DNA from 3 places in the Streptomyces sp. NPDC047042 genome. Region 2 is predicted to be linked to each of the others. Evidence: riboswitches for the same ligand, from Rfam matches in the RefSeq annotation. Region 2 holds a riboswitch; each other region holds the start of a gene.

Region 1 (2,259 bases), on a different contig from region 2:
CCGACATCGGCAACCGCGTCCAGCGTCTTCAGCCCGTCCCCGGTGTTCAGCACAACAGTCGTGAGCGTCGGATCCAACAACCCGCTCTCGATCAGCTTCTTCGTCACCCCCACCGTCACACCCCCGGCGGTCTCCGCGAAGATCCCCTCCGTGCGCGCGAGCAACCGGATCGCGTCGACCACCTGCTCGTCGTTCACGTCCTCCACCGCACCCCCGGTCCGCCGCGCGATGTCCAGCACGTACGGCCCGTCCGCCGGGTTGCCGATCGCCAGCGACTTGGCGATCGTGTTGGGCTTCTGCGGCCGTACGACGTCGTGCCCGGCCTTGTAGGCCACGGACACCGGCGAGCAGCCCTCCGCCTGGGCACCGAAGATCTTGTACGGCTTGTCCTCGACCAGCCCGAGCTTGATCAGCTCCTGCAGACCCTTGTCGATCTTCGTGAGCTGCGACCCGGAGGCGATGGGCACGACGAGCTGGTCCGGCAGCCGCCAGCCGAGCTGCTCGCAGATCTCGTACGCGAGGGTCTTGCTGCCCTCCGCGTAGTACGGGCGCAGGTTGACGTTGACGAAGCCCCAGCCCTCGCCGGCCGGGTCGCCGATCAGCTCGGAGCAGAAGCGGTTCACGTCGTCGTAGTTGCCCTCGATGCCGACGAGCTCGCCGCCGTACACCGCGGCCATGACGACCTTGCCCTGCTCCAGGTCGTGCGGGATGAACACGCAGGAGCGGAAGCCGGCGCGGGCGGCGGCGGCGCCGACGGCACCGGCCAGGTTGCCCGTGGAGGAGCAGGAGAGGGTGGTGAAGCCGAAGGCGCGGGCGGCCTCCAGGGCCTGGGCGACGACCCGGTCCTTGAAGGAGTGGGTCGGGTTGCCGGAGTCGTCCTTGACGAAGAGCTTGCCGGCGTCGACACCCAGCTCGCGGGCGAGGTTGTCGGCCTTGACGAGCTTGGTCCAGCCGGGGTTGATGTTCGGCTTCTCGGCGACGTCCGCGGGGACGGGCAGGAGGGGCGCGTAACGCCAGATGTTCGCGGGTCCCGCTTCGATGCGCTTGCGGAGTTCCTCGGTGTCGTACGAGGAGAAGTCGTAGGCGATCTCCAGCGGGCCGAAACACTCCTCGCAGGCGAACACGGGACCGAGGGGGACCCGGTGGCCGCATTCGCGACAGGAGAGCGCGGCGGCGGGGCCGAGATCGACGGGGGGAACGGCGGAGGTGACGGAGCCGGTCGTGGTGCTCTCGGCAGTTTGCGCAGCCATGGAGGCGAAACCCTTCCTCATCTTTCTCACGACGCGTTTCGCCGTGAGACGGATTTGGCACCTTCCCGAGCCGGGAGCCTCGCTGACCGTTAGCGGATCACGAGTGCCGACTGGAGGGTTGCCGGGGCTTCATCGGGCCGTATCCCTCTGCCCCTCTGGATGAGCGGTATGAAGTTGTCAGGTTGTGAGCTTGTGAACGCCGCTGCCCTCGGACATGCGATGGTCACCCGCGTTGTTCAAGACTGTAACCGAAGGCTTGGATGGTGGTGGGAGCCGTCCGAACCGCGAGATACAAGATCGCGCTTCCCCCCACGAACGTAAGGGAGAGCCGCACGTGCTGGAAGACGTCGAGCGCTGGCTGAGCACGCGCTCCTGGGCCGCCCGCGACCGCCCGCTCAAGAAGCTGATCGCCGCGAAGCGTTCCTCCAACGCCACGGTGAGTGTCGTCCTGCCCGCGCTCAACGAGGAGGAGACGGTCGGCGAGATCGTCGCCGTCATCCGCCGGGACCTGATGCTGAAGGCGCCGCTGGTCGACGAGATCGTGGTCATCGACTCCGGATCGACCGACCGTACCTCCGAGGTGGCCGCCGCTGCGGGCGCCCGGGTCGTGCACCGCGACGACATCCTGCCGCGCATCCCGGCGGTTCCGGGCAAGGGCGAGGTGCTGTGGCGCTCGCTGCTCGTGACCAGCGGGGACATCGTCTGCTTCGTCGACGCGGACCTGAAGGAGTTCTCGTCGGAGTTCGTCTCCGGGATCGTGGGCCCGCTGCTCACGGACCCGGGTGTCGACCTCGTCAAGGCGATGTACGACCGCCCGCTCGGCACCGAGCTGAATTCGCTCGCCTCCGGCAGGACCGCCGGCCAGGGCGGTCGTGTGACCGAACTCATGGCCCGCCCCCTGCTCAACATGCACTGGCCGCAGCTGGCCGGCTTCGTCCAGCCGCTCGGCGGCGAGTACGCGGCCCGCCGCTCGCTCCTCGAACAGCTCCCGTTCCCCGTCGGCTACGGC
Region 2 (2,259 bases):
ACCCCGACCCGAGGCGCGTCGTCACCGAACAGCGACAGCACCCGCACCTCGGGCACCTCCGCCAGCCCCGCCCGCACGGTGTCGATCAGGTACTGCTCCCGGGCCACCAGCGACTCGAACCCGGCCTCCGTGAGGGCGTTGCAGGCAGCGGCGATCGAGTAGGCACCGATCACATTCGGCGACCCCGCCTCGTGCCGCGCCGCACTGTCGTGCCACTCCACGTCCACTCCCCCGTCCTCGCGCCGCGTGACCTTGCGGCTGGCGCCGCCACCGGCGAGGTACGGGTCGGCGGCGCGCAGCCAGTCGGCGCGGCCGGCCAGGACGCCGGAACCGAAGGGCGCGTACAGCTTGTGGCCGGAGAAGGCGACCCAGTCGACGTCCAGGTCCTGGACGGAGACCGGGTGGTGCGGGGCGAGCTGAGCGGCGTCCAGGACGATCCGGGCACCGTGCTCGTGGGCGGCGGCGGCCAGCTCCCGTACGGGCCACAGCTCTCCGGTGACGTTGGAGGCGCCGGTGACGCAGACGAGGGCCGGGCCCTTGGGGTCGCGGGCGGCGAGGGCCTCGCGGAGGGTGGCGACGGCCTGCTCGGGGGTGCGCGGGGCGTCGAGGTAGGTGACCTGGGCGTGCTGCCAGGGCAGCAGCGAGGCGTGGTGCTCGGTCTCGAAGACGAAGACCTGGCAGCCGTCGGGGAGGGCGGAGGCCAGCAGGTTCAGGGAGTCGGTGGTGGACCGGGTGAAGATCAGCTGGTCGTCGGCGCGGCAGTCCAGGAACTCGGTGACGGTCCTGCGGGCGTTCTCGAAGAGGTCCGTCGACAGCTGGGAGAGGTAGCCGGCACCCCGGTGCACACTGCCGTAGTAGGGCGCGTACGCGGCCACGTCGTCCCAGACCCGCTGGAGAGCGGGGGCGCTGGCGGCGTAGTCGAGCGCCGCGTAGGTGACCTCGCCGCCGGTGACGAGCGGGACGGTGACATCACGGCCCAGAACGGGCAGCGGGGCACAAACGGTCTGGGCGGCGGCAACGGTGGAGACAGACATGGCGAACTCCCGTGAGAGACAAGAGGAATCGCTGTGCGAGCGGACACGGACGGCCCATGGCTACGGACGTCGGACGTGGCTCAGCACAGGAAAGGAAGGTGAAAAGGGTGCGCGGAGGCGGGGCTCGGCAGCCCTATCGCATTCGCTTGCTCACGGAAGACTCCCTCGAACGACCAGGACCCCTGGTGTCGAGAGGGGCCCGCGCTTGCCGTAAGCCTTGCTGCCTACGGCCTGGTCTTCATCCCGGGGCACCCCGCCACGGACGGAGGGTTGCCGGACAGTCGGCCGGGGCCTCATGACTGTCACTCATGACCTGGAAGAGAACGTAACGGAGGTGATCGACGTCCCGCAACCCGTGTCCGGATCGCGGGACGCCCACCACCGAGGAACCGCTGGGAGTCGCTAGGAACCCCAGGAGTCGCCAGGAGCCGCTAGGAGTTGCTGGCCGCCGCCCACCGCTCGAGCGTCCGCTTCGCCGCCCCGGAGTCGATGGACTCCGCGGCCCGCGCCATTTTGGCGCCGATCTGCTCGGCGAGCGAGCCCGGGCCCGGGTCCAACGCCACCAGCGCCGCCGCCGAGTTGAGCAGCACGGCATCCCGTACGGGCCCGGTCTCGCCGTCCAGCAGCCGCCGGGCGACCGCGGCGTTGTAGGAGGAGTCGCCGCCGCGCAGCGCCTCCACCGGGACCAGTTCGATGCCGACGTCGCGGGGGTCGAAGGTCTCCTCGGTCACCTTGCCGTCCCTGACGACCCACACCCGGGAGGTGGCGGTGATCGTCAGTTCGTCGAGGCCGTCGTCGCCCCGGAACACCAGGGACGAGTTGCCGCGCTCGGCGAAGACACCGGCGACGATGGGCGCCATCCGGGGGTGCGCGACCCCGACCGCCTGGGCTTTGACCTTGGCGGGGTTGGTCAGCGGGCCCAGGATGTTGAAGACCGTGCGGATGCCCAACTGGCCGCGCGCGGCGCCCACATGACGCATCGCCGGGTGGAACTTGGCCGCGAAGCAGAAGGTGATCCCGGCCTCCTCCGCCACCTCCGCCACCCGCTTCGGCGTCAGCTCCAGATTGACCCCGAGCTGACCCAGCACGTCCGACGCCCCGGAGGCCGAGGAGGCCGCCCGGTTGCCGTGCTTGACGACCTTGGCTCCCGTGCCGGCGATGACGATCGCGGACATCGTGGAGATGTTGACCGTGTTGGCGCCGTCGCCGCCGGTGCCGACGATGT
Region 3 (2,259 bases), on a different contig from region 2:
GACTACACCAAGGAGGACTTCTCCAAGGTGCTCTCCGGCTACGACCTGGTGCTGGACGCCGCGGGCGGGGCGAACCTCGAGAAGTCGCTGACCGTGCTGAAGCCCGGCGGCCTCGCCGTCAGTGTCGTCGGCCCGCCCGACGCCGCGTTCGCCAAGCAGCTCGGCGCGCCCTCCTTCATGGGCCTGGTCATGAACACCCTCAGCCGCAAGATCCGCAAGCAGGCCAGGGCGCTGGGAGTGCGCTACGAGTTCTTCTTCATGCGGGCCAGCGGCTCCCAGCTGCGCAAACTGGGCGCGCTGTACGACAGCGGGAAGCTCCGCCCGGTCATCGACAGCACCTTCCCGTTCGACCAGACGCTCGAAGCGATGGCGCATGTCGAGCAGGGGCGCACCAAGGCGGGCAAGGTCGTGGTCTCGATGGCGCTGGGCAACGACTGAGACGCATCGGCGGCTCCACACCCAACCGAGCGGAACGGGGTTGATCGAGGACCCGGTCACCGCGCTCGCCGAGCAGCGGGTCGTGGTCCCGGGCATCCGCGCCCTCGACGTCGTGATCCCCTCCCAGGCCCCCTCGCCCTCCCAGGCCGGCCTCGCCGAACTCCTCCCGGGATCACGACAGTTCGTGAGCCGGCCCCGCAGGCGTGCCGGGGATCGGTCCGTCTCAGGCCCTGGATCCGCCATTGACGTACGACGAGAGTGCTCCGTACGATCACCAACGGCATTGAGTGTCAGCGTCAAGCCCTGGCTCGCTGACCGGCAACCCTCCCGCGCGGTGGGGTGCTCCAGGTGAAAGCCCGGCGAGGATCGCCGATGATCCCCGCAAGCGCGTGGCCCCGTGACCGGGGCCTGGGACGGGGGAGGAGCGGTATGCGGCACGCCAGTGACCCCAGTGCCTCCTTCGCCGTCGCCACGGTGTTCTCGCGGCTCGCGCGCCGACGCCACATCGATCTGAAGCGCTCGACCAGCTGCCTCTGTCAGGCCTGACGGTTCCACCTCGCCGTCGGCCGCGGTTCGGCATGCGCCGGTCGTCACCGCGCTCTCTCGTGGCTGACTCCGCTTCCCCCTGATCCTTGTCGCACAGCGCTCCCCCGCCACCGGTGTCGCACCGGCCGGGGCCGCACACCCACGCACGGCTGTGTGCCTCGTACGGCACCTCCATGCCTGGTGACACGAGTAGGAGAACCCTCCGCGTGACAACACTTCCGGTTTTCAGATCCCCCCGATGGGCAGCCCTGACCGCCCTCCTCACCAGCAGTGTTCTGCTGACCGCCTGCGGGTCGGGCGCCGAGGGCTCCGGCGCCGGCAGCGCTCGGCCGCAGTCCGGTGGCACCCTGACCTTCGCGGTGGGTTCGGACGCCGGCTGCGTCGATCCGCAGCAGGTCGCCAGCAACGAGACCATCTACTCGGTACGCCAGATCGTGGATTCCCTGACGGACCAGGACCCCGACACCGGCAAGATCGTGCCGTGGCTGGCGAAGAGCTGGGAGATCAGCTCCGACGCCAGGACGTTCACGTTCCATCTGCGGCCGGGGGTCACCTTCAGCGACGGGTCGAAGCTGACCGCGCAGGTGGTCAAGGACAACTTCGACGCGGTGCCGGATCTCGGCGCGCTCGGCACCCTGGCCGAGGGCTACCTGAGCGGCGTCAAGAGCACCACCGCGATCGACCCGCTCACGGTGAGAGTGACCTTCGAACAGCCCAACGCCCAGTTCCTGCAGGCCACTTCGACGCACTCCCTGGGCATCGAGTCGTCGGCGAGCGTGAAGAGGACCCCGCAGCAGAAGTGCAGCGAAGGGGTGATCGGGTCCGGGCCGTTCGTGCTCAAGCAGTACGTGCAGAACCAGTCGGTGACCCTGGCCAGGCGCAGCGGATACGACTGGGGTTCCTCCCTGTGGGCCAAGAAGGGGGAGGCGTACCTGGACAAGCTGGTGTTCAAGGTGGTGCCCGAGGCGGGTGTGCGCGCCGGCAGTCTGCAGTCCGGCCAGGTGGACGCCATCGCCAGCGTCGGCAGGGCCAACGAGGCGGCGCTCAAGGGTGGTCAGGTCGCCCTCCTGCGGCGGGCCAACCCCGGTGTGGTGTTCGGTCTGGGGCTCAACAACTCGCGTCCCGTCCTGAAGGACGCGAAGGTGCGCCAGGCGATCCTGTTCGCCGTCGACCGGCAGCAGATCGCCGACGCCGTGTTCCCGACCGGTACCCGGGCGGCGAGCAGCATCCTCGCGCACACCACGCCCGACTACACCAGTCTCGCCCAGGACCTCG

Evidence for each region. A riboswitch is a leader RNA that binds a small molecule or an ion and turns the genes downstream of it on or off. The one in region 2 is predicted to bind S-adenosylmethionine.
Region 1: another riboswitch for S-adenosylmethionine. It lies ahead of thrC (threonine synthase); the one in region 2 lies ahead of ABZ855_RS33360 (aminotransferase class V-fold PLP-dependent enzyme).
Region 3: another riboswitch for S-adenosylmethionine. It lies ahead of ABZ855_RS32795 (ABC transporter substrate-binding protein); the one in region 2 lies ahead of ABZ855_RS33360 (aminotransferase class V-fold PLP-dependent enzyme).

The regions. Positions count from the first base shown of each region.
Region 1 is NZ_JBEYVP010000010.1:13,546-15,804, reverse strand. Features, by position in the region: gene thrC (threonine synthase) at 1-1,250, opposite strand, end outside; SAM riboswitch class I at 1,265-1,416, opposite strand; gene ABZ855_RS13215 (glucosyl-3-phosphoglycerate synthase) at 1,585-2,259, shown strand, end outside.
Region 2 is NZ_JBEYVP010000033.1:8,278-10,536, reverse strand. Features, by position in the region: gene ABZ855_RS33360 (aminotransferase class V-fold PLP-dependent enzyme) at 1-1,034, opposite strand, end outside; SAM riboswitch class IV at 1,231-1,348, opposite strand; gene trpD (anthranilate phosphoribosyltransferase) at 1,466-2,259, opposite strand, start outside.
Region 3 is NZ_JBEYVP010000032.1:25,210-27,468, reverse strand. Features, by position in the region: gene ABZ855_RS32800 (NADP-dependent oxidoreductase) at 1-438, shown strand, start outside; SAM riboswitch class IV at 718-832, shown strand; gene ABZ855_RS32795 (ABC transporter substrate-binding protein) at 1,191-2,259, shown strand, end outside.